DNA from 2 places in the Arthrobacter sp. SLBN-122 genome. Region 1 is predicted to be linked to the other one. Evidence: predicted binding sites of a transcription regulator. Region 1 holds the regulator's gene; the other holds the start of a gene.

Evidence for each region. Region 1 encodes HspR, which represses chaperone genes until heat shock. Its sites were predicted from a motif close to AAGTTGAGTCNNNNNGACTCAACTT; they were not measured.
Region 2: clpB (ATP-dependent chaperone ClpB) is a predicted target of HspR. The motif match lies at 2,580-2,604, and genes of this name have one in related genera.

What each region holds. Positions count from the first base shown of each region.
Region 1 covers NZ_VFMS01000001.1:1,512,135-1,527,258, reverse strand. The annotation lists gene dnaK (molecular chaperone DnaK) at 1-571, shown strand, start outside; gene FBY36_RS07190 (nucleotide exchange factor GrpE) at 575-1,276, shown strand; gene FBY36_RS07185 (DnaJ C-terminal domain-containing protein) at 1,626-2,597, shown strand; gene FBY36_RS07180 (heat shock protein transcriptional repressor HspR) at 2,613-3,038, shown strand; gene FBY36_RS07175 (hypothetical protein) at 3,220-3,606, shown strand; gene FBY36_RS07170 (aldehyde dehydrogenase family protein) at 3,667-5,076, opposite strand; gene FBY36_RS07165 (NAD-dependent succinate-semialdehyde dehydrogenase) at 5,326-6,831, opposite strand; gene FBY36_RS07160 (HpcH/HpaI aldolase family protein) at 6,859-7,674, opposite strand; gene hpaH (2-oxo-hept-4-ene-1,7-dioate hydratase) at 7,659-8,444, opposite strand; gene hpaD (3,4-dihydroxyphenylacetate 2,3-dioxygenase) at 8,448-9,533, opposite strand; gene hpaE (5-carboxymethyl-2-hydroxymuconate semialdehyde dehydrogenase) at 9,577-11,115, opposite strand; gene FBY36_RS07140 (GntR family transcriptional regulator) at 11,163-11,837, opposite strand; gene FBY36_RS07135 (fumarylacetoacetate hydrolase family protein) at 11,830-13,290, opposite strand; gene FBY36_RS07130 (FAD-binding monooxygenase) at 13,519-15,124, shown strand, end outside.
Region 2 covers NZ_VFMS01000001.1:1,392,229-1,407,352, reverse strand. The annotation lists gene modA (molybdate ABC transporter substrate-binding protein) at 1-536, shown strand, start outside; gene FBY36_RS06620 (ABC transporter permease) at 533-1,420, shown strand; gene FBY36_RS06615 (sulfate/molybdate ABC transporter ATP-binding protein) at 1,417-2,508, shown strand; gene clpB (ATP-dependent chaperone ClpB) at 2,634-5,276, shown strand; gene FBY36_RS06605 (septum formation family protein) at 5,323-6,000, opposite strand; gene FBY36_RS06600 (DUF3073 domain-containing protein) at 6,272-6,505, shown strand; gene FBY36_RS06595 (VOC family protein) at 6,717-7,499, shown strand; gene purM (phosphoribosylformylglycinamidine cyclo-ligase) at 7,585-8,730, opposite strand; gene purF (amidophosphoribosyltransferase) at 8,727-10,397, opposite strand; gene FBY36_RS06580 (hypothetical protein) at 10,455-10,769, opposite strand; gene FBY36_RS06575 (S-(hydroxymethyl)mycothiol dehydrogenase) at 11,050-12,156, shown strand; gene FBY36_RS06570 (MBL fold metallo-hydrolase) at 12,153-12,773, shown strand; gene FBY36_RS06565 (FdhF/YdeP family oxidoreductase) at 12,877-15,124, shown strand, end outside.

The DNA.
Region 1 (15,124 bases):
GTTCGAGCTGACCGGCATCGCCCCGGCCCCGCGCGGCATCCCGCAGATCGAGGTCACCTTCGACATCGACGCCAACGGCATCGTCCACGTCTCGGCGAAGGACAAGGGCACCGGCAAGGAACAGTCGATGACCATCACCGGTGGCTCCAGCCTCTCCAAGGAAGACATTGACCGCATGGTCCGTGACGCCGAGGAGCACGCAGCCGAGGACAAGGCCCGCCGCGAGGCAACCGACACCCGCAACACCGCCGAACAGCTCGCCTACTCGGTGGACAAGCTGATCGCCGACAACGCGGACAAGCTGCCCGAAGAGGTCAAGACCGAGGTCCAGGGCGACGTCGACAGCCTCAAGAAGGCCCTCGAAGGCACCGACGACGCCGCCGTGAAGTCCGCGTTCGAGAAGCTGCAGGCTTCCCAGACCAAGCTCGGCGAAGCCATCTACGCCCAGCCCGGTTCGCCGGACGGCGCAGGCGCTGCAGGTGCCGAGGGTGCCCCCGGTGCTTCGGCAGGTTCCTCCGACGAAGACATCGTCGACGCCGAGATCATCGACGAAGACGAAGCGAAGAAGTAACCCATGCCGCACCACGGTAACGAGGAAGAGCACAACACATCCGCAAGCCAGCAGAACACGCAGGGCAACGGCCAGGAGCCGGTCATCCGGGACAACCGCAAGGTTGACCCGGTGACCGGGCAGGCCCGGCACCCGGAGGGCGGCCAGTCCGCCCCCGGGGCCGGTTCCCAGGCCGGGGCAGCAGATTCCGACGGCGACGCGCTGGCCCAGGCCGAGGAGATTCTCAACGGCGTGGACGTGCCGGCCGAGGAATCCGTGGCCCAGGGTGCGCCCGCAGGGTCCGGCGGCAACGCCGAGGCAGCCGAGCTGCGCAACGACCTGCTCCGCCTCCAGGCTGAGTACGTCAACTACCGCAAGCGCGTTGAACGCGACCGCGCCGTGGCAGGGGAAATGGCCGTCATCGGCGTCCTGAACTCCCTGCTCCCGGTCCTGGACGACGTCGACGCCGCCCGGCAGCACGGCGACCTCACCGACGGTCCCTTCGCCGCGATCGCCACCAAACTGGAGAACGCGCTGAAGACCTACGGCCTGGTACGCATCGATGAGACCGGCGTGGAGTTCGATCCCACGATCCACGAGGCCCTGATCCAGCAGCCCGGCGAGGACATCGAGGTTGACACCGTCAGCCAGGTGCTCCGCTCAGGCTACAAGTCAGGCGACCGCGTCCTCCGCGCAGCCCAGGTCATCGTGGCGGTCCCGGCTTAGTCGGCTTCTCACCTGCGCCGGACGGATAAGGGGCCCCGCCCCTACGCTGGGTGGCTGAGGATCTGCGATCCCCAGCCACCCAGCTCCGGCAGCGGATCTGGCCTCCCAACACTCGCAAGCTCGTGTCGGGGCCCTCGGCCAGATCCTTACAGCCACTCCCGGGCCCCTTATCCGTCCGTCGCTCAGCGGTTGTCTCGCCTAAGGTGGGACCAAGCGAAGCGCAGCTGGGTAGGGGGCCGCGGCGTGGCGGGCACCGCGGAGCGGGCACGGCCCCCTACCCAGCGGAGCGCGGTCCGGGCCCCTGTACCGCGGAGAGCTGTTAGTTAGAAGACTTTGAAAGGAAACGCCATTGGCTAGCCAGGATTGGGTGGACAAGGACTTTTACAAGATCCTTGGTGTTGCCAAGGACGCTTCCGACGCCGACATCAAGAAGGCCTACCGGAAGCTTGCGCGGCAGCACCACCCTGATACAAATGCGGGGAACTCTGCTTCCGAGAAGAAGTTCAAGGACATCTCCGAGGCTTATTCGGTGCTTTCGGATCCGGACGAGCGCCAGCAGTATGACGCCATCCGGGCCATGGGCAGCGGGGCACGGTTTGCCCCGGGCGGCGCGGGCGCCACGAACGGCGGGTTCGAGGACATGTTCGGCGGCCTGTTCACCGGCAACACCGGACGCCACGCCGGCGGGTTCAACCCCTCCGCGGGTGGTATTCCGCCCGAGTTCGCGGACCTCTTTGGCGGCTTCGGCGGAGCCCCCGGGTTCCAGCGCACCCCGCAGAAGGGTGCCGACCGGACCGCTTCCACCAGCATTTCCTTTGCCGGTTCCATCCGCGGCACCACCATCGGCCTGCGTGAACCCAGCGGCGAAGTGATCGATGTCCGGGTTCCCGCCGGCATCAAGGACGGCCAGAAGGTCCGTGTGCGCGGCAAGGGCCAGCCCGGTGCTGCCGGTAACGGTGACCTGGTGGTGACCGTCGCTGTCCAGCCGCACCAGTTCTACACGCGCGACGGCGACAATCTCAGGATCCATGTCCCCGTCACCTTCCCGGAGGCTGCTTTGGGTGCGGACATCGAGGTTCCCACGATCGACGGCGACAAGGTCAAGGTGCGTGTTCCGGCGGGCACGCCGTCCGGCCGCACCCTCCGGGTGAAGGGCAAAGGCGTCAAGACCTCCAAGGCCACCGGCGACCTGCTGGTGACCATCGACGTCGCGGTTCCCAAGAACCTCAACAAGGAAGCCGAGGCTGCGGTCAAGGCGTTCGCCGAGGCAACGTCGTCGGCGGATGTTCGCGAGGGCCTGGCAGCCAAGGCCCGGCTCTAGGCACGGAGGTGAGGCGTGGACATCAATGCTGACCAGCCGATCTTCGTGATTTCGGTGGCGGCCGAGCTGGCGGACATGCACCCGCAGACGCTGAGGCAGTACGACAGGCTGGGCATCGTCAAACCCAGCCGTGCCCCCGGAAAGTCCCGGCGCTACTCCCAGCGTGACGTGAACATGCTGCGGGAAGTGCAGCGGCTGTCCCAGGAAGGCGTGTCACTGGAGGGGATCAAGCGCATCCTGGAACTCGAAAACCAGGTGGCAGCCCTCCAAAGCCGGATCGCCGAACTTACCGAGGAACTCGCGCGGCGGCCGCGCTCTGTGGATTCGCGCATCTTCGCGGCCGGTGCGGCGGGCGACGTGGTGAGCCTGGCCCGCGGCCAGCGCCCCCGGCCCCGGTCCCAGGCGGTCATGCTGTGGCGGCCGCGGGCGCTCGGGCAATAAGTACCGATTCCCGGCAAGCCATCACAAATATGAGTACCCGCTACTCGTGACGGAAAAGCCCCCTGGAACTTGAATGGAACCATCGCCGGATCAGCGGCGGTGGTTCTGCAAGTTCTGGGGGTTTTTCCGTGTTTACAGATCTCAGCAAAGCTTCAATCAGGAGCCGGCCATGAGCCCGGGAATGGAATCCGTGGCCGCGTTCAGCAGTTCCATGCCGGGGCAGATCCTGTTGGCCATCGGGCAGACCATTGTTGTGGTCTGCGTCTGCTTCGACATGGTCCGTGAGTTGTCCGTCCCGCGGTCGCACCGGCGCTACGTGGCCAGTACCGTCTTCCGTACCCTGGCAATCCCGTCCATCGTGGCCAATGCCATGACCGTCTTCATCGCCCTGGTGGTGTCCTCCTGGGTGGACGTGGTGATGGGCATGTTTGTCCTGGTTGCCATTGTCTTCCGGTTCCACCACAACCAGGACGAGGACAACTGGTGGAAGGGCAAGGGCAAGAAGCTCGCCCGGTGGGCCCGCCGGCAGTTCGCCGGCAGAACGTCCACCGCCCCGGCCTTGGGGTAAAGCCATACAGCCCCGGGAGCCCGGCACTGGCAGACCGCGTGCCGGGCTCCCGAGTCAACGTCAGCCGTTGATGACCTGCGGTACGCCCAGGGCCTTGAGGCCTTCCACGCCGAATTCGACGCCGTAGCCGGACTGCTTGGCCCCGCCGAATGGGATGCGCGGGTCCACGGCGCCGTGCCGGTTGATCCAGACGGTGCCGGCCTGGATACGGGCCGCGACCTCCCGGGCGGCGGCCAGGTCAGGGGACCACACCGAGGCGCCCAGGCCGACGTCGAGCCCGTTGGCCATCTCCACTGCTTCGTCGATGCTGCTGTAGCGGATGATCGGCAGGGCAGGGCCGAACTGTTCCTCCGCTACCAGCGGGTTGCCGTTGTCGATGTCCGCCACCAGGGTGGTGGGGTAGAAGAAACCAGGCTGGCTGGTATCCGGGTTCCCGCCCAGCAGGACGCGCGCCCCGGAAGCCTTGGCCGCCTCCACGAGGTTCGCCACGACGTCGTACTGTGCCTTGTTCTGCAGCGGGCCCAGCACGTTGTCCTCGTCCAGGCCGTTGCCCATGGGCACCTGCCGGGCGACCGCCACGAGCTCCTCGCAGACGGCGTCGTAGATGTCATCGTGGACGTAGAGGCGCTTGAGGGCGGCGCAGGTCTGTCCGGTGTTCAGGAACGCGCCCCAGAAGATGTCCGTGGCGATGGCCTTGGGATCGGCGTCGGGCAGGACGATGCCGGCGTCGTTGCCGCCCAGTTCCAGGGTGAGCCGTTTGACGGTGTCCGCGGAGGACTTGATGATGGCGCGGCCGCCGGCGGTGGAACCGGTGAACATGATCTTGCCGATCGCGGGGTGGTCGGTGAGCCTGGCACCGACCTCCCGGCCGCAGGAGACCACGGACAGGATGCCCTCGGGGAGTTCCTCGTTGAGGACCTTGACCAAGGCCAGGACGCTCAGCGGGGTGTTGCCGGACGGCTTGACCACCACGGCGTTGCCCATGCGCAGGGCCGGGGCCAGCTGCCAGACGGCGATCATCATGGGCCAGTTCCAAGGTCCAATCGCGCCCACGACGCCGATGGGCCGGTAATGCAGTTCGGCGCGGGTCTCGCCGTCGTCCACGATGGTTTCGGGTTCCAGGGGCAGTGCGGCGGTGGCGCGGAGCCAGGCCACGCAGGCCCCGACTTCAAAGCGCGCATTGGGCCCGTTGAGCGGTTTGCCCTGCTCGCGGGAGAGCAGCTGGGCGAGTTCCTCTGCGGAGCGTTCGACGGCGTCGGCTGCTTTCAGGAGCGCGGCAGACCGGGCGTCGTGGCCCAGGGCAGCCCAGACGGGCTGGGCGGCGACGGCAGCGGCGACGGCTTCTTCGAGGAACTCGAGGCCGTGGACGGGTGCTTCGCCCACAGCCTCACCCGTAGCGGGGTCAAAGATGGTCCGGCCGGTGCCGGCCGCGGGGGAAATGGACGCGAGGAGTGCATCGTAGGTTTCCAAGGGATACTCCACTTCGAGTAGCAAGGACGCCAGCCGGTCGGCGTAGCGGGTTACTCCCCAGTCTGGGTGAAGGGCCGGTCCCTGCTCTTGTCTTTGTGCGCAAAGCCCTTGTCCGGGAGCGAACGCCGTGTCACGCCAGGCATGTTTTGGCGGAACGCGCGACGGCGGAACCCCGGATTTCCGGGGTCCCGCCGCCGAAGGTGGGCCGAAAGCATGCCCTGCGTGACGCCGTCGGACGTCCCTGCCATCCTAGTCCGCGTACGGGTCAGCGATGCCGATGTGCTGCGTGGTGGTGTATTCGGCGATGCCTTCGGTTCCGCCTTCGCGGCCCAGGCCTGATTGTTTGACGCCGCCGAAGGGTGCGGCTGCGTTGGAGATGACGCCGGCGTTGAAGCCGACCATGCCGAACTCGATCTGTTCCGCCACCCGGAGCAGGCGGTTGAAGTCCCGGCTGTAGAGGTAGGAGGCAAGGCCGTACTCGGTGTTGTTGGCGAGCCGGATGGCGTCTTCTTCGGTGCTGAAGGTGGTGACGGGGGCGACGGGTCCGAAGATTTCCTGGCCCAGGATCGCGGCGTCGTTGGGCACGTTAGCGAGGACCGTGGGCTGGTAGAAGTAGCCGGGACCGTCCACGGGTGCCCCGCCGGTGACGGCTGTTGCCCCGGCGCCGACGGCGGCAGCCACCAGGGCGTGGACGTCGTCCCTTGCGCCGGCGTCGATGAGCGGCCCGACTTGGGTGGCCGGGTCGGTGCCGCGGCCGGTGGCCAGGGCGCCCATTGCGGCTGCGAACTTGGCGGTGAATTCGGAGGCGACGGATTCGTGGACGAGGAACCGGTTGGCGGCGGTGCAGGCCTCGCCCATGTTCCGCATCTTCGCCGCCATGGCCCCTTCGACCGCGGCATCGAGGTCTGCGTCTTCGAACACAATGAACGGGGCATTCCCGCCGAGCTCCATCGAGGTGCGCAGGACGTTCTGGGCGGCGTCGGCCATCAGGCGTTTGCCCACCGGGGTGGAGCCGGTGAAGGAGACTTTCCGCAGCCGGGAGTCCTTCAGCAGGGGACCTGAGATCCCGGACGCCGAGGAGGAGGAGACGACGTTCAGGACGCCGGCGGGCAGGCCGGCATCGAGCATCGTCTGCGCAAAATACTGGGCCGTCAAAGGTGTGAGTTTGGCGGGTTTGAGGACCATGGTGCAGCCAGCGGCGACGGCGGGGGCTAGTTTGCGGGTGGCCATCGCCAGCGGGAAGTTCCAGGGCGTGATCAGCAGGCACGGGCCGACGGGTTTGTGCTGGACCAGGATCTTGTTCCTGCCCTCGGGGGTGGTGAGGTAGCGGCCGTAGTCCCGGACGGTTTCCTCGGAGAACCAGCGCAGGAACTCGGCGCCGTAGGTGACTTCGCCACGGGCTTCGGCCAGGGGTTTGCCCATTTCCAGGGTCATCAGGAGCGCGAAGTCCTCGGCCCGTTCGGTGACCAGGTCGAAGGCCCGGCGCAGGATCTCCGCCCGCACGCGGGATGCAGTCATGGCCCAGGACGCCTGGACGGCGTCGGCGGCGTCCAACGCCGCAACAGCGTCGTCGCTCGTGGCGGAGGCGAGGGTGGCGAGCACCTCTCCGGTGGCGGGGTCGTGCACATCGAACGTGCCGCCGTCGGACGCCTCCCGCCATTGCCCTCCGATCAGCAGGCCGGTAGGCACGGAAGCCAGCAACGATGCTTCACGCTCCGGTGAAATGGCAGGGGAAAGCGCAGAAGTAACTGTCATGGAAGAAGTCCTTTAGGAAGGGGAAGGTCAGTAGCTCGCGGTTGTGCCGCCGTCGGCCTGCGGGATGTATTCGGCGGCGAGGGCTTCGGAGCCGCGGGCCAGGATGGCGACGTCGGCGCCCACCAGGATGAAGCCGGCGCCGTTGTCCAGGTAATGCCAGGCGGTGGCGGGGGCGAAGGCGTTGACGCCTGCAGGCTTGCCGGCCGCCTTCGCAGCGGACAAGCAGTGTTCGACGGCGGCGCGCACCTCGGGGTGTTCCTGCTGTCCCAGCAGGCCCATGGAGGCTGCGAGGTCGGAGGGGCCGACGAAGATGGCGTCCACGCCGTCGACCTTGAGGATGTCCTCCACTGCCTCGACGGCCGCCGTCGACTCGATTTGGACGGTGACGCTAATGGTCTCATTGGCCCGCGCCAAGTAATCGGGGACGCGGTTCCACCGGGCGGCGCGGGCCAAGGCCGAGCCGACGCCGCGGACGCCCTGCGGCGGGTAGCGGGTGGCCGCAACCGCAGCCTCGGCTTCCGCCACGGAGTTCACCATGGGGATCAACAGGTTCTGCACGCCCAGGTCCAGGTACTGCTTGATCACCACGGTGTCGTTGACCGGCGGCCGGACCACGGTATGGACCGGGTAGCCGTGGATGGCCTGGAGTTGGGCCAGGATGGATTCGAGCCCGTTGGGGCTGTGTTCGGCATCCACCAGGAGCCAGTCCAGGCCGGACCCTGCGCAGAGCTCGGCGATCAGCGGGCTCCCGGAGCACACCCACATTCCGGCCAGCGGCCGGGCTGCTTCACCTTTTTGGGCAGCCAGGGCGGACCGGAAGGTGTCCTCTACTCGAAACGGCATGTGACGCTCCCCAGGGGTCCGTAGTCTGCGTGGACAGTATCGCCTTTGTACACCCACATGGGGCGGGTGAAGGATCCGGCCAGGATGATGTCGCCGGCCTTCAGGGCGTCGCCGTGGGCGGCGATCTTGTTGGCCAGCCAGTGGACGCCGTTGGCAGGGTGGTCCAGGACGCCCGCGGCCACGCCGGTCTCCTCCACGGTCTGGTTCTTGTAGAGGATGGCGGAGACCCAGCGGAGGTCCACGGCGTCCGGCTTCACGGGGTTGCCGCCGATCACCATGGCGCCCATGGCCGCGTTGTCCGAGATGGTGTCCACGATGGTCCGGCCCTCCATCTCGATCCTGGAGTCCAGGATCTCCAGGGCCGGAACCACGTAGTCGGTGGCCTTCAGGACGTCGAAGATGGTCACTCCGGGGCCCTTGAGCCCGTCCTTCAGGACGAATGCCAGCTCCACCTCCACCCGCGGATGCGTGTACCGGTCCCAGTCCACGGAGCAGCCGGTCTCCAGCACCATGTCGTCGAAGATGGCGCCATAGTCCGGTTCGGTAATGCCGGTGGCGGCCTGCATGGCCTTGGACGTGAGGCCGATCTTGCGCCCCACCAGCGTCCGGCCGGCCTCCTCGTTCCGGCGGCGCCACAACTGCTGCACCGCGTAGGAGTCCTCCACGGTCATGTCCGGGTAGCGGGTGGTCAGGCGGGGGACAGGGGTGCGGGTCCGGCCGGCTTCCACCAGCTCATCCGCGATGGCCTCAATCGTCTTCGGCTCCAGCATCTCCTAGACCTGCACTCCCAGTTTGAAGCCGGTCCGGTCGCCTTCGGCGGAGCCTTCCTTGCGGGTGTAGGAGAAGCCGTCGGCGCCAACCGTCACCGCCATCTCGGACTTTTCCTCTCGTTCGATGACCGGCTGCGGGTTGCCGTCCAGGTCCAGGACCAGGGAGGCCTCGGTGTACCAGGACGGGACCACGGGGTTGCCCCACCAGTCGCGGCGCTGGTTGTCGTGGACGTCCCAGGTGATGGTGGGGTTGTCCGGGTCGCCGGTGTAGTAGTCCTGGGTGTAGATCTCGATGCGGTGGCCGTCCGGGTCGAGGATGTAGAGGTAGAAGGCGTTGGACACGCCGTGCCGGCCGGGGCCGCGTTCGATCCGGTCGCTGATGCGCAGGGCGCCCATCTTGTCGCAGATCTGGATGATGTTGTGCTTCTCGTGCGTGGCGAACGCGACGTGGTGCATGCGCGGGCCGTTGCCTCCGGTGAGGGCGGTGTCGTGGACGGTCTGCTTGCGGTGCATCCACGCGGCGTAGGTGACGCCGTCGGCGTCCTTGATGTCCTCGGAGACGCGGAAGCCCAGGTCCTCCAGGTACTTGCGGCCCTTGGGGACGTCCGGGGTGACCTGGTTGAAGTGGTCCAGGCGGACCAATTCACCGGCGGAGTAGAGGTCGTAGCGCTGGGTGAGGCGCTCCACGTGCTCCACGTCGTAGAAGAATTCGTAGGGGAAGCCCAGCGGGTCCTCCACGCGGACGGAGTCGCCGATGCCCTTGGTGAAGCCTTCCTTGCGGCGCTCCACCCGGCAGCCCAGTTCCTTGTAGTAGGCCTCGGCGGCGTCCACTTCGGCGGGGGATTTCACCCGGTAGGCGAAGGCAGCGACGGCGGCGACGGGTCCCTGGCGGAGGACCAGGTTGTGGTGGATGAACTCCTCCAGGGAGCGCAGGTAAATGTTGTTCTCGTCTTCCTCGGTGACGTGCAGGCCGAGGACGTCCACGTAAAACTCGCGGGACCTGGCGAGGTCGGTGACCACGATTTCCATGTAGGCGCAGCGGACAATGTCCGGTGCCGGGACAGAAGGGGTGGGAACAAAGTTGGTCATGATGGTCTCTCTTCTTTGAGCAGGTTCTTCAGGAAGTAAGGGGTTAGCCCTCGTTGGTGGCGGAGTCTTCGATGCTGCCGAACTTGGGGGTGTGGACGCTGCCGAGCGTGATGTGCACGGCCTGCTGGTCGGTGTAGAAGTCGATGGAGCGGTAGCCGCCCTCATGGCCCAGGCCGGAGGCTTTGACGCCGCCGAAAGGGGTCCGGAGGTCGCGGACGTTGTGGCTGTTCAGCCACACCATGCCGGCCTCCACGTTCTGGGAGAAGTTGTGCGCCCGGGTCAGGTTCTGGGTCCAGATGTAGGCCGCAAGGCCGTATTTGGTGTTGTTGGCCAGGGCGAGGGCTTCGTCGTCGTTCTCGAACGGGGTGATGGCAACGACGGGCCCGAAGATCTCCTCCTGGAAGATTCTGGCGTCGGGGGCGACGTCGGCGAACACGGTGGGTGCGATGTAGTTGCCTTCAGGGAGGCCTTCCGGCCGTCCGCCGCCGGCCAGGAGTCGGCCTTCGGACTTGCCGATCTCTACGTAGGAAGCGACCTTTTCGAAGTGTTCCGGGTGGACCAGCGCGCCGACTTCGGTCTTCGGATCATGCGGATCGCCCACCACGATGCTCTTGGCCCGGGCGGCGTATTTTTCGCAGAACTCGTCGTAGATGGCGCGCTCAACGAGGATGCGGGAGCCGGCGGTGCAGCGCTCGCCGTTGAGGGAGAAGACACCGAACAGCGCGGAGTCGATCGCGGCGTCCAGGTCGGCGTCGGCGAACACCACGCACGGGGACTTGCCGCCGAGCTCCATGGACAGGCCCTTGAGGTTGGCGGCGGCGTTCCGGAAGATGGTCTGCCCGGTGGTGGTTTCGCCCGTGAAGGAAATCAGCGGCACGTCCGGGTGCTTGACCAGGGCGTCGCCGGCTTCCTCGCCCAGGCCGTTGACCAGGTTGAAGACGCCATCGGGCAGGCCGGCATCCTTGAAAATGGTGGCCCAGAGCGAGGCCGAGAGCGGGGTGAACTCGGCGGGCTTGAGGACCACGGTGTTGCCGGTGGCCAGGGCCGGGGCGAGCTTCCAGGACTCCAGCATGAACGGGGTATTCCAGGGGGTGATCAGGCCGGCAACGCCGATCGGCTTGCGGTTCACGTAGTTGATCTGCGAGCCCGGGACCTTCATCGCGTCATCGAACTGGGCGACGATCAGGTCCGCGAAGAACCGGAAGTTCTCGGCGGCGCGGAGGGCCTGGCCCTTGGCCTGGGTGATCGGCAGGCCGGTGTCGAAGGTTTCCAGTTCGGCGAGCCGGGCTTCCTGGGCCTCGACGGCGTCGGCGATTTTGTTCAGCACCCGGGCACGTTCGCGGGGCTTCATCCTGGGCCAGGGGCCGTTCACGAACGCTTCGCGGGCGGCGGCGACGGCGAGGTCGATGTCCTCTTTTTGGCCGGCCGCGGCGGTGGCGTAGTTCCGGTTGGAGACCGGGTCCAGGACATCGAAGGTCCTGCCGGAGACGGAGTCCACGAACTGGCCGTTGATGTAGTGCTGGATGTGGGTGGGCAGGTCATCCGGAACGTAGTGCTTGGTGGTTTCTACCGAGGTCGTCATCGTTGAAGTCCTAACTGGGTTCTATCCGTACAAGTGGTCTTTGGGTACTAGTTGGTTTGGGCGAGGTAAGCGTCCAGGGTTGCGGTGCGGTGCCGGCGGGCAGCTTTCTCGATGTCGTCTGCATCCGCCCCGGTCTCGATGAGGTGCAGCAGGTTTTCGTGTTCCTCCACGGAGTCGCGGGCCCTGCCGGGGACGAAGCGGAAGGTGGAGGAGCGGAGCGCGGCCAGCCGGTTCCAGCCGCGGTGGACAAGGTCCAGGATGTGCGGGTTGGGGCAGTATTCAAACAGGACGCTGTGGAAGTCCTGGTTGAGCTGGGTGAAGCGCACCGGGTCGAAGTGCTCCAGGCACTCGCGCATCTCCTGGTTCACTGCACGGGCCCGGGCGATGGACTGGCCGTCGATCAGCGGTGCGGAGAGTGCCGTCGCGGCCCCTTCCACGATGCTGAGGGTCTGCATGGTGTAGAGGTATTCGGTGGGGTCGATGCCTGCCACGGTGGCGCCGACGTTGCGTTCGAACGTCACCAGGCCTTCGGCTTCCAGCCTGCGGATCGCTTCGCGCACCGGCACCACGCTGAAGCCGAGATCCTTGGCAATGGCGCCCAGGACCAGGCGGTAACCGGGAGTGTAGGTGCCCTCCACGATGCGCGCCTTGACGGCCTGGTAGGCCTGCTGGGACTTGCTGCCGGGAGTGGCCTCAGAGAGGTCAGCCATGGTTTCAGTCATTATTGCCACCCCATTCCCTATATTTCGCCCGCCACTCGGCGTTCATCGGGTAGAGGCCGTCCACGCTGTTGCCCTGCTTGACCATCTCGAAGATGAAGGTTTCTTCCTTTTCCTGCTGGATGCAGTCCTCCACCAGTTCTTCGGCAATGGCCGGCGGGATCACCAGGATGCCGTCGGAGTCGGCAACGATGATGTCGCCGGGCTGGACGGTGGCGCCGCCGCAGGCGATGGTGATGTCCGTGTCCCACGGAATATGGCGGCGGCCCAGCACGGCGGGGTGCGGGTTGGCGAAGTAGGTGGGCATCTCCAAGCCGGCTACAGCGGTGTAGTCGCGGACGCCGCCATCGGTGACGATGGCTGCGGCGCCGCGGACCTGGGCGCGCAGGGCCAGGATGTCGCCCACGGTGCCGGTTCCTTTTTCGCCGCGGGCTTCCATGACCAGGATTTCGCCCTCGTTGACGGAGTCGATGGCCCGCTTTTGGGCGTTGAAACCGCCGCCGTGGGTCTTGAAGAGGTCCTCGCGGTTGGGCACGTAGCGCAGCGTCCGGGCCAGCCCCACCACGCGGCGGTCTGGCCGGGTGGCCTGCAGCCCGTCGATGCTGACGTTATTGAGGCCGCGCTTGCGCATTTGGGAGGACAGGGTGGCCGTGGCGACGCTTTCCAGCTTCGCCTTCAACTCGGCGGAAAGGGCGGGCTTGGGTGCGGGGAGCCCAGCAGCTTCGCGGGAACCATAAGCCTCCTCCCGCTGCAGGTCATCCACCTTGGGCTGGGCACCAAACTCAGCGAACGCCGTCGTGCCTTGCTCAACTGTGGTGACCAGCCGGCCGCTGGTGAGCGCGCCGTCAAGGGTGCCCACCTCAACCTCCAGGACGTCGCCGGGTTTGGCCACGGAGGCACCGGCCGGGGTGCCGGTGAGGATAATGTCCCCCTCCTCCAGCGTGAGCAGCTGGGACAGGTCCGCCACCAGCCGGGCGAAGGGGAAGAGGAGGTCTTCAGTGGTGTCGTCCTGGACCAGATCGCCGTTGTGCCAGGTGCGGATGCGTAGCTGGGAAGGGTCGACGGCGTCTGCCGGAATCAGTGCCGGGCCCACCGGGGTGAACCCATCGCCGCCCTTGGACCGGAGGTTGGATCCCTTGTCCGCCCAGCGGAGGTCGTACACGCCGAGGTCGTTGCTGGCGGTGACGGCGGCAACATGGTTCCACGCGTCTTCCATGGAAACGCGGCGGGCGGCCTTGCCGATGACCAGGGCGATCTCGCCCTCGTAGCCGAGCAGTTCGCAGCCTGCGGGGCGCTCGACGGGGCTTCCACTCAATGCCAGCGAGCTGGAAGGCTTGAGGAAGTAGGACGGCTGCGCCGGGGTGCGGCCGCGCTGGGCAGCCCGGCTGGGGTAGTTGATGTGCACCGCGACCACCTTGCGTGCTGCCGCCAGGGTGTCGCCGTTGACCTGCTCCAAAGCATCTCCTCATCAGGTACGAAATCGTATACGATCACTATCCATAGATTTCCCGCGTCCGTCAACCCCCGGTTTTCCTGCGCTTTTCGGGCACTTCCAGAGCCACTTGTCGTCCCCGTCACATCCGGCGTACAGTGGAAACCAAGTTTCTAGCTTTCAATTATCGAATCTGTTGTTCTTATATAGAACACCTCCCGCGACTCATCCACAAAGAAGTGAGGAAAGCCCGTGCAGTTCCACCACCACGGATATGTATCCGGTGACCCGCGCGTCCAGCCGGCGGCCGGCGTCGGCCTGAACCGCCACGAGGAGCTCCCGGAGGAAGTGGACGTGCTCATCGTCGGCACCGGCCCCGCCGGAATGCTCGCCGCCGCCCAGCTGTCCATGTTCCCGAATGTCTCCACCCGGATCATTGACCGCCGTCCGGGCCGCCTCGCCATCGGCCAGGCTGACGGGATCCAGGCGCGCAGCGTCGAAACCTTCCAGGCCTTCGGATTCGCGGAGCGGATCATCGCCGAGGCCTACCGCATCACGGAGATGGCGTTCTGGAAGCCGGACCCCGCAAACCACGCGAACATCGTCCGCGCCGCCCGTGCCGTGGACGACGAAACCGGGATCAGCGAGTTCCCGCACCTGATCGTCAACCAGGCGCGGGTGCTGGACTACTTTGCCGAGTTTGCCGCCAACTCACCCACCCGCCTCACGCCCGACTACGGCTATGACTTCCAGGGCCTCACGGTCGGCACCGAGGGCGACTACCCGGTCACCGTGACGCTGCTTCACACCGCCGGACCCAACGAGGGCCAGGAACGGACGGTCCGTGCAAAGTACGTGGTGGGAGCCGACGGCGCCCGGAGCAAGGTGCGTACGGCCATCGGCTGCACGCTGGCGGGGGACCAGGCCAACCACGCCTGGGGTGTCATGGACGTCCTGGCCGTCACCGACTTCCCCGACATCCGCACCAAATGCGCCATCCAGGCCGAAAAGGGCAGCATCCTGCTGATTCCGCGGGAAGGCGGCTACCTGTTCCGCATGTACGTGGACCTGGGCGAAGTGGATCCTGCCACCCACCACGACGTCCGCAACACCAGCATCGAGCAGATCATCACCAAGGCCAACGACATCCTGCACCCCTACACCCTGGATGTACGGAATGTGGCATGGCACAGCGTGTACGAGGTGGGCCATCGCCTTACGGACAGGTTCGATGACGTCCTGCCGGCGGAGCGCGGCACCCGCACCCCGCGCGTGTTCATCACCGGCGACGCCTGCCACACCCACAGCGCCAAGGCCGGGCAGGGCATGAACGTGTCCATGCAGGACGGGTTCAACATCGCGTGGAAGCTGGGGCACGTGCTGGAAGGCCGGAGCCCGGAAAGCCTGCTCACCACCTACTCGGAGGAGCGGCAGGTGGTGGCCAAGAACCTGATCGACTTCGACAAGGAGTGGTCCACCATGATGGCCAAGAAGCCGGAGGAGTTCGAGCACCCCTCCGACCTCGAGGACTTCTATGTGCAGACCGCCGAGTTCCCGGCAGGCTTCATGACCCAATACGCGCCGTCCCTGATTATCGGTTCGGCGGACCACCAGGGCCTTGCCGCCGGCTTCCCCGTGGGCAAGCGGTTCAAGTCCGCACCCGCCGTCCGCGTTGGTGACACCAACCCCATCCACCTGGGCCACCACGCCACGGCGGACGGCCGCTGGCGGATCTACGTCTTCGCGGACCAGGCCCTGCCCGGCACGGACTCCGCCACGGACAAGCTTGCCGAGTGGTTTGTTAACGCACCCGAATCTCCGCTGGCTGCCACGCCTGCCGGCGCCGACCCGGATGCGT
Region 2 (15,124 bases), 120 kb from region 1:
TCGCCGCCGCGGACGCGGCCACCATGCAGAAGCTGCAGGACGGCGGCCTTACTGAGGGCGCGCCCCGGAACTTCGCCACTAACACCCTTGCCATCGCCGTGCCGCCCGGCAACCCTGCGGGCATCGCAGGGTTCAAGGACCTGGCCCGGCCGGGCGTCAAACTGGTCACCTGCGCCAGGCAGGTGCCCTGCGGGGCAGCCACGGCCAGGGCGGCGGAGGCGGCCGGAGTTACCTTGAGCCCGGTCAGTGAGGAGAACGCGGTCACAGACGTCCTGGGCAAGGTCACCTCCGGCGAGGCCGACGCCGGCCTGGTCTATGGCACGGACATCAAGGCCGCCGGGTCCAAGGCGGCGGGTATCCAGTTCCCGGAGTCGGGAAGCGCGGTGAACATCTACCCCATCACCGGGGTTGCCGGCAGCCGGAACAGGGCCACCGCCCAGGCCTTCCTGGACCTGGTCACGGGCCCGGAGGGCCAGGAGGCCCTCGCCGCTGCAGGGTTCGGCCCACCGGGTGCCGGCAACGGAAGCAGCACATGACCCGGCAGCAAGCAGGCCCGCCACCGGCACGCCTGCGCACCCCGAGTCCTGCCTACTCTGGCATCCCCGTCTGGGTCCGCGCGCTGGCCGTCCTGGCCGCCGTCGTCGTCGTGCTCCCGCTTTTGGCTATGGTGCTCCGCGTGGACTGGGCACAATTCCTTCCGCTGGTGACCTCCCCGTCGTCGCTGACTGCGCTGGGACTGAGCCTGCGGACCTCGGCGGCGAGCACCCTGCTGTGCATTGTGCTGGGCGTTCCCCTGGCCCTGGTCCTGGCGCGGGACACCTTCCGCCTGCAGGGGCTGCTGCGCTCGCTGGTGCTTTTGCCGCTGGTGCTTCCCCCGGTGGTGGGCGGAATTGCCCTCCTCTACACGTTCGGCAGGCAGGGGCTGTTGGGGCAGACGCTGAATGTGCTCGGCCTGCAGATCGCGTTCTCCACCACGGCGGTGGTCCTGGCACAGACGTTCGTTGCGCTGCCGTTCCTGGTGGTGAGCCTTGAGGGGGCGCTGCGGACCTCAGGCTCACGGTACGAGGCCGTGGCCGCGACGCTGGGCGCCCGGCCCGGCACGGTGTTCCGGCGCGTCACGCTTCCGCTGGTCCTGCCCGGGCTGGCGTCGGGCGCAGTGCTGTCCTTCGCCCGGAGCCTGGGCGAGTTCGGCGCCACGCTGACCTTCGCGGGCAGCCTGCAGGGGGTGACCCGGACCCTGCCGCTGGAAATCTACCTGCAGCGCGAAACGGACCCGGACGCCGCCGTCGCCCTGTCCCTGGTGCTCGTAGCCGTCGCCGTGGCAGTGGTTGCGCTTGCCTACCGGCGCCCGGCAGCGGACCGTGCCGGATCAGGACAACGGACGACGACGCCGGCCCCGGCAGGAGGGGACGTCCGGTGACGTTGTCCTTCCAGACAGTGGTGGCCGGGCGGGACTTCGACGTGGCCCTGACGGTCCGGCCGGGCGAAACCGTGGCCGTCATGGGGCCCAACGGCGCCGGCAAATCAACCCTGCTCGCCGGCATCGCGGGCCTGCTAAGGCCTGACAGTGGCATGGCCCAACTCAATGGCAGGACGCTCTTCGACCTCGACGGCGGGAAGCGTACGTGGTCACCGCCGCACCACCGCGGCACCGCCCTGCTCGCCCAGGAACCCCTGCTCTTCCCCCACCTGGACGCCCTGGACAATGTCTCCTTCGGCCCCCGCAGTGCCGGCGTTTCCAAAAGAGTCGCGGAGGAGCAGGCCCGGCGCTGGCTGGCTGAGGTCGAAGCCGGAGACCTGGCCGCGCGGCGTCCTGCCCAACTCTCCGGCGGCCAGGCCCAGCGCGTGGCCGTGGCCCGTGCACTGGCCGCCGACCCGGCGCTCCTCCTGCTCGACGAGCCGCTGGCCGCCCTGGATATCCACTCCGCCCCGCTGCTGCGCCGGCTCTTCAAGCGGGTCCTTGCCGGACGGCAGGCGATCATCGTCACCCATGACGTGCTGGACGCGCTGATGCTCGCGGACCGGGTGGTCATCCTGGAGGGCGGCCGGATTGTTGAGGAAGGCCCAACCCGCACAGTGCTGGAGCGGCCGCGCAGTTCCTTTGCAGCCGGGCTCGCCGGACTGAACTTCATTCCGGGCACCTTGGACGGCGCGGGGGTGCGGACCAGTGAGGGACTCACAATCACCGGCCACGATGACGAATCCTTCGCCGCGGAGCCAATCCCGCACGGCGAACCTGCCCCGCTGCCCAGGCCGCACGGCCCCGGCGTCGCCGTCTTTCCGCCGTCGGCCGTCTCCGTGTTCCTCAACGACGCGCACGGCAGCCCCCGGAACTCGTTCGCCGTCACCATCACGGACCTCGAGCCGCACGGCGACCAGATCCGCGTCCGCGCCGGCGGCCTGGCCGCGGACATCACCCCCGCCGCCTCCGCCGACCTCGGCCTTGTCCCCGGCATGACGGTGCACTTCGTGGTCAAGGCGGCTGCCGTCGCCGTGTACGGAACCTAGGGCGGCGGGACCTCCGGCTCTGGACAGGTATTTCGCCTTGGGCAAACATGGCTACTGGACCTCGCCGTCCAAAGTTGAGCGTAGTAGACTCAACTTAGTCAACAAGCCCCAGAAAGGAGCTCTCTTTGGACGTCAAATTCACCACCAAGAGCCAGGAGGCTCTTTCCGCCGCCGCAATGAACGCCTCGACGGCCGGGAACCCGCAGGTGGAACCAGCCCACCTCCTCAAGGCGCTGATGGACCAGCGTGAGGGCGTCGCCGTCGCGTTGCTTCGCGCCACCGGTGCCGATCCCGATGCCGTCAGCGTCCAGGCCAGCAGCGCCATCAAGGCCCTGCCCGCCACGTCCGGCGGCTCCAGCCAGCAAGCGCAGCTGTCCCGGCCCGCCCTGCAGGCCATCCAGCATGCCAAGGAGGAAGCGGACCGCCTGGGCGACTCCTTTGTCTCCACCGAAGTGCTCCTGGTGGGCCTGTCGGCCGGCAACGATGCCGCGGCCCGCCTGCTGCGCGACGCCGGCGCCTCCCGCGAAGCGCTCCTGGCTGCCCTGCCCGGAGTCCGCGGTGACCGCAAGGTGGACAGCCCGGACCCCGAAAACACCTTCCAGGCGCTCGAGAAGTACGGGACCGACCTCACCGCGATGGCCCGCGCCGGCAAACTGGACCCCGTGATCGGCCGCGACTCCGAAATCCGGCGCGTGGTCCAGGTCCTGTCGCGGCGCACCAAGAACAACCCGGTACTCATCGGCGAACCCGGTGTGGGCAAGACCGCTGTAGTGGAAGGGCTCGCGCAGCGGATGGTGGCCGGTGACGTCCCGGAAAGCCTGCGCGGCAAGACCCTCATCTCCCTGGACCTCGGCTCAATGGTGGCCGGCGCCAAATACCGCGGTGAGTTCGAAGAGCGGCTGAAGGCGGTCCTGGAGGAAATCAAGGGCTCCGAGGGCCAGATCGTCACCTTCATCGACGAGATCCACACCGTGGTGGGGGCGGGTGCCACCGGTGATTCCTCCATGGACGCCGGCAACATGCTCAAGCCCATGCTGGCCCGCGGCGAGCTGCGCCTGATTGGTGCCACCACGCTTGACGAGTACCGCGAGAACATCGAAAAGGACGCAGCCCTGGAACGCCGCTTCCAGCAGGTGTATGTGGGCGAGCCCAGTGTCGAAGACACCATCGGCATCCTCCGCGGCCTCAAGGAGCGCTACGAGGCGCACCACAAAGTGTCCATCGCGGACTCCGCCCTGGTGGCCGCCGCCACCCTGTCCAGCCGCTACATCTCGGGCCGCCAGCTGCCGGACAAGGCCATTGACCTGGTGGACGAAGCCGCGTCCCGGCTGCGCATGGAGATCGACTCCGCTCCGGAGGAGATCGACCAGCTGCGGCGCCAGGTGGACCGGCTCACCATGGAAGAGCTCGCGCTGGAGGGCGAGACTGACGCCGCCTCCGTGGAACGGCTGGCCGCGCTCCGGGCGGACAAGGCGGACAAGGAAGAGGAACTCTCCGCACTCAACGCCAGGTGGGAGGCCGAAAAGGCCGGCCTGAACCGGGTGGGTGACCTGAAGGCCAAGCTGGATGAGCTGCGCTCCGCCGCGGACAAGGCCCAGCGCGAGGGCGACCTGGAGGCAGCCTCCCGCATCCTTTACGGGGAAATCCCGGCGCTGGAACGCGAACTCAACGCCGCTGCCGAAGCGGAGGCTGCCGTGACGGACAAGTCCGCACAGATGGTGGCGGAGGAAGTGACGGCGGAAGACATCGCCGAGGTCATTTCCGCATGGACCGGCATCCCCGCCGGCCGCATGCTGCAGGGCGAAAGCCAGAAGCTGCTGCACATGGAGGAGGAACTCGGCAGGCGGCTCATCGGCCAAAGCAAGGCAGTGGCCGCTGTGTCAGACGCCGTCCGGCGTGCCCGGGCCGGCATCAGCGACCCCAACCGGCCCACCGGTTCCTTCCTGTTCCTGGGCCCCACCGGCGTGGGCAAGACCGAGCTGGCCAAGGCCCTGGCGGACTTCCTGTTCGACGACGAACGCGCCATGGTGCGGATCGACATGTCCGAGTACGGCGAGAAGCATTCTGTTGCCCGGCTCGTGGGGGCGCCTCCGGGCTACGTCGGCTACGAGGAAGGCGGGCAGCTGACCGAGGCCGTCCGCCGTCGTCCCTACTCCGTGGTGCTGCTGGACGAAGTGGAGAAGGCGCACCCCGAGGTGTTCGACATCCTCCTGCAGGTGCTCGACGACGGCCGCCTCACCGACGGGCAGGGCCGCACCGTGGACTTCCGCAACGTGATCCTGGTGCTCACGTCCAACCTGGGCAGCCAGTTCCTGGTGGACCAGTCCCTGGACGCCGAGGCCAAGCGCAATGCCGTTATGGCCACGGTGAACGCGTCCTTCAAGCCGGAGTTCCTCAACCGGCTCGATGAAGTGGTGCTGTTCGACGCCCTCACGGTGGAGGAGCTGGCCCACATCGTGGAGCTGCACGTCGGCGAACTGGGGCGCAGGCTGCACGAGCGGCGGCTCACCCTCGATGTCACCGACAGCGCCAAGGCGTGGCTGGCGCTGTCCGGCTACGACCCCGCCTACGGCGCCCGGCCGCTGCGACGCCTGGTGCAGCGCGAGATCGGCGACCGGCTGGCCAAGGCCATCCTCGCCGGTGAGATCAGCGACGGCGACACCGTGCTGGTTGATACGGCGCCGGACTTCGGCGAACTGACTGGGGGCAACGTGGACACAATGACTGGGGCCCCGAGCTCCGGCCTGTCGGTCAGGCGGAAGGACTAGCCGCCGGCCTTGTGATGCGGACCGTGCTGCCCTGGCGGGTGAACCGTCAGGGCAGCACGTTTGCGTTAATCACATTGCCGGTGTCGGCCGCGACGTAGCAATCCACCCTCCGGTCGCCGGATTCCCAGCTGGTGCTGCTGGGGAAGGTGCGCTGGTAGTTGAGCTGGAACTGCTTGGCCGCCGGCCCGAGCTTCGCCGCCTGGCAGACTTGCAGGGCTTTGGCCTTGAGTGACTCGGCCCCTGGATACTCAGCGCTGTCCGGGTAGCGGAGAGTCGCAACGAGCTGGGCTGAGTGGCCGGTATCGCATGGCACCACGGTGGACGCGAGGGCCTGCGGGTCGAAATCCTTGAAGCAGTCACCAATCGCGTAGGCAGCGGGTGCAACACCCTCCCGGGGAAGGGGCTGGGGAGTGGCCGGCGGCGTGACGGCGGTTTGCAGCACACCCTGTGCGTCATTCTTTGCCACCTCGCTGCCGGGTGAAGAATTCAGCCAGACGGCAAGCCACACCAGTGAGCCCGCTACGGCGACGATAACGGTGACGAGAAGCGCCTTCCACAGGGCAGGCTTCCTGTTGACGTGATTTTCCGGCGCGGGATCGTGGCGGGGCTGGGACCAGGTGACGGATTCCGGAGCCGGGGCCGGGCCGGTCCCGCCCTGGATCTGTGGCACGCTACCGGTCTGCGGGGGCGAAGCGGGTTTGGGCGGGATGTCCTGGTGGTTCACGGGTTCGCATCCTCCTGGGTTTGGTTCCGCGGCTCGCCAAAGGCCAGACAAAATCGGCAGTTCTTAAGTGACTCTACCCAAGAAAAATGCCGGAATCCCGCGGGTGGAGGTGCGCCATGGTACCCCACCCGGCCGTCCGGACCCCGAGGCGGCAAGCGGGGCCCGCCGAAAGCATGTAATCTAGGTGTACGACAAATTGACCAAACATTCCGGGGCCTCACCGATCGCCAAGGTGACCACCTCCGGTCCAAGTACAAAAGGGGGTCACGCCATGGGGCGCGGCCGTCAAAAGGCAAAAGCTACCAAGCAGGCTCGGGACATTAAGTACTACTCCCCGAACACTGACTACTCGGCACTTCAGCGTGAGCTGACGGGCCCGGGCAGCCGTTCAACGAGCCATTACTCGAATGAACCGGTCGAACCGGACTATTCGGCTTATGTGGATAAGTACGCGGATGATTTGGATGACGATGACGACGAGGTAGACCACCGTCGCATCGGCTAGTTGTCGCAAGCCTGCTGTGGCCTCCGGGCCCGGCTGCTGTGGCGCGAAAGCACATTCTGGTTCTGCAGGAGCTGCTGTTTGGACCCAGGGAATGTGCGGACCTCCTTTTTGATACCCGTTTTCGGGTGACCGCTTACTTCACGGAGCCCGCTGCCATACCGGAATACCGGTAGGGCAGCGGGCTTTCCGTGTTGGTTGGTAACCTGACCGCATGACTGTTCGGACCACATACGCCAGCGGCGAGCCTTGCTGGGCGGATTTGCAGACCCCCGATGTTGCTGCCGCCAAAGACTTCTATGGACGGGTCTTCGGCTGGACCTACGAGGACTTCCCCACACCGGACGGCCGCAGCTATGCTCAGGCCTTTGTCCGCGGGCACTTGGTGGCCACCATAGCGCCGCAAAATCCCTTGCAGCTGGAGGCAGGGACTGCTGCCGAGTGGAACGTCTACTTTGCGGTCCCGGACGCCGCGGAGCTGCTCCGCGATGCCCGTCATTCCGGCGGTACCGTGCAGTTTGGGCCCGAGAAAGTGGGCGATACCGGCGTACTGGGCTTCCTGGCCCCTCCCGGCGGCGGAACCACCGGGATCTGGCAGGCGGGTACCCACTACGGCAGCCATCTCTTCAATGAACCCGGCGCCTTGGCCTGGGCCGAGCTCTTCACGCCCGAGCCGCAGGCCGCCATCGGATTCTTCCAGCAGCTTTTCGGCCATGGTGTCACCGAGTACCCCCAGCACGACGGCGGCAGCTACTGCACGTTGCTCATTGCCGGGAGTGAGGTGGCCGGCATTGTTCCTGCCGACGAAGACGAAGACGAAGACGCCGACTGGCAGATTTATTTTGGGGCGGCAGATATCGCGGCGGCGGCAGCGGCCGCCCTGGCGGCAGGCGGCGAAGTGCTGGTGGAGCCGGATGACCATCCGGCTCCTGGATCACTGGCCACCATCGAGGACCCCCAGGGTGGAATCCTCAACCTCATCCAAGTGCAGGGTTGAACCGGCCGCTTAAACACATCGAGTGCTCCGTAGATGTCGTTATCGGGGGTGAAAACGACAAGTACGGAGCACTCGATGGAGGGTCCTAGGCGTAGGCGTTGACCAGGCGTACTGCTCCGCCGTCCACGCCCTTGGCGCCCTGGACGTAATCCGGGCCGGACTTGAGGATGGAGTCTGAATCCTCGGTGACCGTGCCCATGATCCAGGACGGCAGGCCGCGGTCGTTCAGGCGGGAAACAGCGGCATCGGCGGCTTCGGGGGACACAATGGCCACCATGCCGACGCCGAGGTTCAGGGTGCGCTCCAGGTCCGCAAGGGGCACGTTGCCGAGTTCAGACACCAGCTTGAAGATGGCGGGGAGTTCCCAGGTGGCGCGGTCCACGGTCGCCACGAGGCCCTGGGGGAGGACGCGGGCCAGGTTCGCGGCCAGGCCGCCGCCGGTGACGTGGCTGAAGCCGTGAACGGCCGCGCCGGCGCTGACCGGGAAGGTGCGGGCCAGGTCAAGGCAGTCGGCGGCGTAGACGCGGGTGGGCTCAAGGAGCTCCTCGCCCAGGGTGCGGCCGAGTTCGGATACCTGCCGGTCAAGGGCCCATCCGGCGTGGTTGATGACGCGGCGAACCAGGGAGTAGCCGTTGGAGTGCAGGCCGGACGAGGCCATGCCGATCACTACGTCCCCGGCACGGACACGGTCCGGGCCCAGCAGTGCATCGGCCTCCACAACGCCGGTGGCTGCGCCGGCAACGTCGTATTCGTGTTCGCCCAGCAAGCCCGGGTGCTCGGCGGTCTCGCCGCCCACCAGGGCGGTGCCGGCAACGGAGCAGGCGGCGGCAATGCCGCGGACAATGCCAGCGATGCGCTCCGGGACCACCTTGCCGCAGGCGATGTAGTCGGTCATGTACAGCGGCTCGGCGCCCACCACCACGATGTCGTCCACCACCATGCCCACCAGGTCGAATCCGATGGTGTCGTGGATGTCCATGGCCTGGGCGATGGCAACCTTGGTGCCCACGCCGTCCGTGGACGTGGCCAGCAGCGGCTTCTTGAAGGTCAGCAGCCGGGAGACGTCGTAGAGGCCGGCGAAGCCGCCCACCCCGCCGATCACCGAGGAGTTGTGGGTTGCCTTGACGGCATCCTTCATGAGCTCGACGGCGCGGTCCCCGGCTTCAACGTCCACGCCTGCGGAGGCGTAGGTGATGCCGGAGTTATCTGCGGCGGTGCTAGCGGAAGTCATACGGACTCTTTCTTGTCGGCGCTGGTGGCGGCGGGTACGTCGGGCACAAGGTCGGCTTCGGTCAGCAGGTTTTCGAATTCGGAGTCCGGGCCCGGGTCGCAGCCGGTGGCGCCGGGCTTCTCCGCCGGGTCCTCGGTGGCGTCAATGGCCAGGGCGGCGGTTTCGCCGGGAAGCGCGGACGGGGAAGGCTTCAGGCCGCCCAGGTCTGTGCGCTCCAGCAGGTTCTTGCCCAGCTTGTCCGCGTCCGGGAGCTTGATGGGGTACTTGCCGGTGAAGCAGGCAGTGCAGAGGCGCTCGCGCGGCTGGCGGGTGGCGTCAATCATGCCGTCCTCGGAGATGTAGGCCAGCGAGTCGGCGCCAATGGCCTGGGAGATCTCCTCGATGGTGGCGCCGTTGGCAATCAGCTCAGCGCGGGAGGCGAAGTCGATGCCGTAGAAACAGGGCCACTGCACCGGAGGGGAGGAGATCTTCACGTGCACCGACGCGGCGCCGGCTTCGCGGAGCATCCGGACGATGGCGCGCTGGGTGTTGCCGCGGACGATCGAGTCATCCACCACTACCACACGCTTGCCGCGGATCACGGATTCCAGGGCGTTGAGCTTGAGCCGGATACCCAGCTGGCGGAGCGTCTGCGAGGGCTGGATGAAGGTGCGGCCCACGTACGAGTTTTTGACGAAGCCGTGCGCAAACGGGATGCCGGACTCTTCGGCGTAGCCAACAGCCGCGGGGGTGCCGGATTCCGGTACCGGGATGACGATGTCCGCCTGCTGCGTGTTCTCGCGGGCCAGCTGGCGGCCCATCTCCACGCGGGACTCGTAGACGGAGCGGCCGGCAATGGCGGCGTCCGGGCGCGCAAGGTAGACGTACTCGAAAACGCAACCGGCCGGCGTCGGCTCCGCGAACCGCTTGGACCGCACGCCGTCCTCGTCGATGGCAATGAACTCGCCCGGCTCGATCTCCCGGATGAAGCTGGCGCCCACGGTGGCCAGGGCGGACTGTTCGGAGGCAACCACCCAGCCGCGCTCCAGCCGGCCCAGGACCAGCGGACGGATGCCGTAGGTGTCACGCGCAGCGTAGAGCGTGCCTTCATCCATGAAGACGAAGCAGAAGCCGCCCTTGATCTTGGGCAGGAGTTCCGTGGCTGTTTCTTCGAGGCTCTTGCCCGGCTCGCCTTCGAGAAGTGCGGTGACCAGGGCGGTGTCCGAGGTGTTGCCCTGCTTCATTTCGCCGGTGAGCTGGCCGCCGTTGCGCTCGGTGATCATGGCGTTGAGCTCGGCGGTGTTGGTCAGGTTGCCGTTGTGGGCAAGGGCGACCGTGCCGGTGGCGGTGGCGCCCAGGGTGGGCTGCGCGTTGGCCCAGTGGCTGGCGCCGGTGGTGGAGTAGCGGCAGTGGCCGACGGCCAGGTGCCCGGTCAGGGTGTTCAGCGTGGTCTCGTCGAAGACCTGGGACACGAGGCCCATGTCCTTGTAGACGTTGATCCGCTTGCCGTCGCTGGTAGCTATGCCAGCCGACTCCTGACCGCGGTGCTGCAGTGCATACAGCCCGTAATAGGTAAGTTTTGCTACTTCTTCGCCTGGGGCCCAGACGCCGAAGACGCCACAGGCGTCCTGCGGGCCTTTTTCGCCGGGGAGAAGATCATGGGAAAGTTTTCCATCGCCGCGTGCCACTGGTCGATTATCTCACGATATGGGGTACGACTTTTCCGGCCGCTGGTTTGTGACTTGCTAACCCTGGGGATCCGTATCCGGCTCCGAATCCGGAACGGCCTCCACCACGGCTTTCTCCTGCCGCTTCAGGCTCCGGCGGTCCAGGACCAGCGCCAGTGCGGCGCCCAGGATTGCGCCGCCGGCGGCAAACATCACCAGGAAGAATCCGAACACTGCGCCCGGGTCGAAGGTTTCATCGCCCGGCACCGCATAAGCCACTACCGCGGCTGCAGCAACACCCACCAGCGCCCCCAGGATCAGGAAGGGGACGTACTTGGGTGCCCGGCGGACGTTAACTTCGCGCCGCTCGGCAGGAGATTCTTCAAAAGCCATGCCATCCAGCCTACTGCCCGCGATTTGCAGCACGTAATGCGGCTGCATGGCGCTCCGAGCGGCTGGCGACCAGCTGCCCGCGGACTGATATATCTATTGACAGCGACCGCTGCCGCTGCCATATTCGCAGTAGGCGCTATGCGCATCATGTTGTGCATTACGCAATTGTGTGCGGCAAGGGCAACGAGATGGCGGGGGTCCCCGGGAGTGCACTCCGCTACATTGGCACTTGGTGCCCACTCACCGGATCCGGCCGGATCCACGAAAGGAACACAAGAACATGGTTCACAAAGTCCAGGCAGTTGTAGTCAAAGAGAAGAACGCGCCGGTGTCGCTGGAAACCATCCTGGTGCCGGATCCGGGCCCGGGGGAGGCCCTCGTGGACATCCTCACCTGCGGTGTCTGCCACACGGACCTGCACTACAAGCAGGGCGGCATCGGCGATGACTTCCCCTACCTGCTGGGACACGAGGCCACTGGTGTGGTCAGCGCGGTGGGCCCTGACGTCACCTCCGTGGCTCCCGGTGACCGGGTCATCCTGAACTGGCGGGCCGTTTGCGGCGAGTGCCGGGCGTGCGCCAAGGGCCAGCCGCAGTACTGCTTCAATACGCACAATGCCACCCAGAAGATGACCCTGGAGGACGGCACCGTGCTCTCGCCGGCGTTGGGCATCGGTGCCTTCGCCGAAAAGACGCTTGTCGCTGCGGGGCAATGCACCAAGGTGGACCCGGAGGTTGATGCCGCGGCCGTGGGCCTGCTGGGCTGCGGCATCATGGCGGGCATCGGCGCCGCGATCAACACCGGTGAGGTCAAGCGTGGTGAGTCCGTGGCGGTGATCGGCTGCGGCGGCGTGGGCATCGCGGCGATCGCGGGGGCCAGGCTGGCCGGTGCGACGACGATCATCGCCGTGGACATCGACGACAACAAGATCGGGATGGCCACGTCCCTCGGCGCCACCCACGGCGTGAACTCGCGCCAGGAGGACGCCGTGGAAGCCATCCGCGCCCTCACCGGAGGCCATGGAGCGGACGTGGTGATTGACGCCGTCGGCCGTCCTGAAACCTACAAGCAGGCCTTCTATGCCCGTGACCTGGCTGGCCGCGTGGTCCTGGTGGGAGTCCCCACGCCGGAGATGACGCTTGAACTGCCGCTGCTGGACGTCTTTGGCCGCGGCGGCTCACTGAAGTCCTCCTGGTACGGCGACTGCCTGCCGTCCCGCGACTTCCCCATGCTTGTCTCGCACTACAAGCAGGGCAACCTGGACCTGGACGCCTTCGTGTCCGAACGGATCGGCATCGACCAGGTGGAGGAAGCCTTTGGCAGGATGCACGAGGGCAAGGTCCTGCGGTCCGTCGTCGAGATCCAGCCCGTTGGGGCTTCCGCATGAGCGTCACCATTGAGAACCTGGTCACCTCGGGCACGTTTTCGCTCGACGGCGGCACCTGGGACGTGGACAACAACGTCTGGATTGTGGGCAATGACGAGGAATGCGTCATCATCGACGCCCCCCACGACGCCGCCGCGATCATCAACCAGGTCCGCAGCCGTAAGGTCAAGGCCATCCTGCTGACCCACGCGCACAACGACCACATTGGCGCCGCCCGCGAGGTTGCCGATGCCCTGGGGGCGCCCATCTGCCTGAACCAGGAGGACCTGGTCCTGTGGGAACAGGTGTACCCCGACACCCAGCCGGACCGCTACCACGCTGACGGTGACGTGTTCGAGGTGGGCGGAGCTGCGCTGCGGGCCATCCACACGCCCGGCCACTCACCCGGATCCACCTGCTTCTACCTGGAAAGCGAGGGGACCGTCTTCACCGGCGACACCCTCTTCAACGGCGGCCCGGGTGCCACGGGCCGGTCCTACAGCGACTACCCCACCATCCTGAAGTCCATCCGGGAACGGCTGCTGACGCTTCCGGCCGAAACCGTGGTCCGCACCGGCCACGGTGACAGCACCACCATCGCCGCGGAGCAGGAAACGCTGGCCAAGGTCACGCAGTAGTCAACGGGAAGCCATTGAAGTGCCAGTGAAAGGCGCGCCGGGAACACCCGGTGCGCCTTTCACTGAAGGTCGACCAGCGCAAGCCGGTAAGGAAGTTGGAACAATGAAGTTCGGAAAGCAGCCCGCCCCCGTTGCGGACATCAATGAGGACAACCTCGAGGTCCACAAGCCCAAAACCGAGGCCGCCGGCGTGAAGGCCGTGATGGTGGCGCTGGAACGCGCTGTGGCGCAGGCGGGGGTTACCCGCACGGCGCACTCGCTGCTCCGGTTGAACCAGCGCGGCGGCTTCGACTGCCCGGGCTGCGCCTGGCCGGAATCGGACAAGAAACGCAAGACAGCGGAGTTCTGCGAGAACGGCGCCAAGGCGGTGGCCGAGGAGAACACCCTCCGCACCGTGGGGGCCGAGTTCTGGGCCAAACACTCCATCGCGGAGCTGTCGGAGAAGACCGAGTACTGGCTGGGCAACCAGGGCAGGCTTTCCGAGCCGGTGGTCATCCGCGAGGGGGAGACACACTACTCGCCGATCTCGTGGGCCGACGCGTTCGAACTGATTGGCGAACACATCCGCGCCACCACCCCTGACCGCTGCGTGTTCTACACCTCCGGCCGCACGGCGAACGAGACCGCATTCCTGTACCAGTTGTTCGCGCGGTCCCTGGGCACCAACAACCTGCCCGACTGCTCCAACATGTGCCACGAGTCCTCCGGCTCGGCCCTGAATCCGACCATCGGCATCGGCAAGGGCACGGTGTCCCTGGACGACATTCACGACGCCGAACTGATCTTCGTCGTCGGCCAGAACCCCGGCACCAACCACCCCCGTATGCTGTCCGCGCTGAAGGAGTGCAAGGACAAGGGCGGCAAGGTGGTGGCGGTGAACCCGCTGCCCGAGGCCGGCCTGTTCAACTTCAAGGACCCGCAGACCGTCTCCGGCGTGGTGGGCGGCGGCACTCCGCTCGCTGACGAGTACCTGCAGATCAAGGTGGGCGGGGACCTGGCGCTGTTCCAGGCGCTCGGCCACCTGCTGCTGGAGGCCGAGGAAGCCAACCCGGGGACCGTCGTCGACCATTCCTTCATTGAGGCCCAGACGGACGGGTTCGACGCCTACCGCCATGCCCGCGCCACGCTGGACTGGACGGAGACCGAGAAGGCCACGGGCCTGACCCGTGCGCAGATCGAAAAGGTGGCCGGGATGCTGGTGGCGTCCAAAGCCTCGATTTTCTGCTGGGCACTGGGCGTGACGCAGCAGCCGCACTCGGTGGACACCATCAAGGAAATGGTGAACGTCCTGCTGCTGCAGGGCAACTTCGGCAAGCCCGGCGCCGGGGCCTGCCCGGTTCGAGGGCACTCCAATGTTCAGGGCGACCGGACGATGGGTATCTGGGAGAAGCCCAAGGAATGGCTCCTCGCAGCGCTGGATACGGAGTTCGGGATCACTTCCCCGCGGCACCATGGCTACGACGCGGTGGAGTCCATGGAGGCTTTCGAACGCGATGAGGTGGACGTGTTCGTTTCGATGGGCGGCAACTTTTCGCTGGCCTGCTCCGACACCGAGGCGCTGGAAGCGGGCATGCAGCGGATCGGGTTGACCGTGCACATCAGCACCAAGCCCAACCGCTCGCACATCGTGCACGGCCGCACCTCGCTGATCCTGCCCACCCTGGGCCGGACGGACAAGGACGACAAGCACCCGAACGGCGCGCAGTTTCTGTCCGTGGAGGACTCCATGTCCGTGGTCCACTCCACCCAGGGCCGCCTGACCCCGGTGTCCGGGCACCTGCTGGCCGAGCCGGTGATCGTGGCCCGGATGGCGGAGGCCACCTTCGGCCCGGACCACCCCGTGGACTGGAAAGGCATGGCCGAGGACTACGACGTGATCCGCGACCACATTGCCCGCGTCCTGCCCGGCTTCGAGGACTTCAACGCCCGGGTCCGGACCAAAAACGGGTTCGTGCTGCCCAACCCGCCGCGCGACACCCGGTCCTTCAAGACCGACATCGGCCGCGGCCGGTTCACCGTCAGCCCCCTCGAGTACCTGACGCCGCCGCCCGGCCACCTGGTGCTGCAGACCATCCGCAGCCACGACCAGTACAACACCACGTTCTACGGCCTGGACGACCGCTACCGGGGCATCTCCGGCGGCCGCCGCGTAATCCTGATCCACCCCGAAGACCTCGCCGAATCCGGCTTCCAGGACCGCGAACTGGTGGACGTGGTGAGCACCTTCCAGGGCGTGGACCGCAGGGCAGACAAGTTCCGGCTGGTGGCCTACCCCACCGCCAAGGGCTGCGCCGCCGCCTACTTCCCCGAAGCCAACGCCCTGGTCCACAAGGAAAACGTGGCCCGCGTGT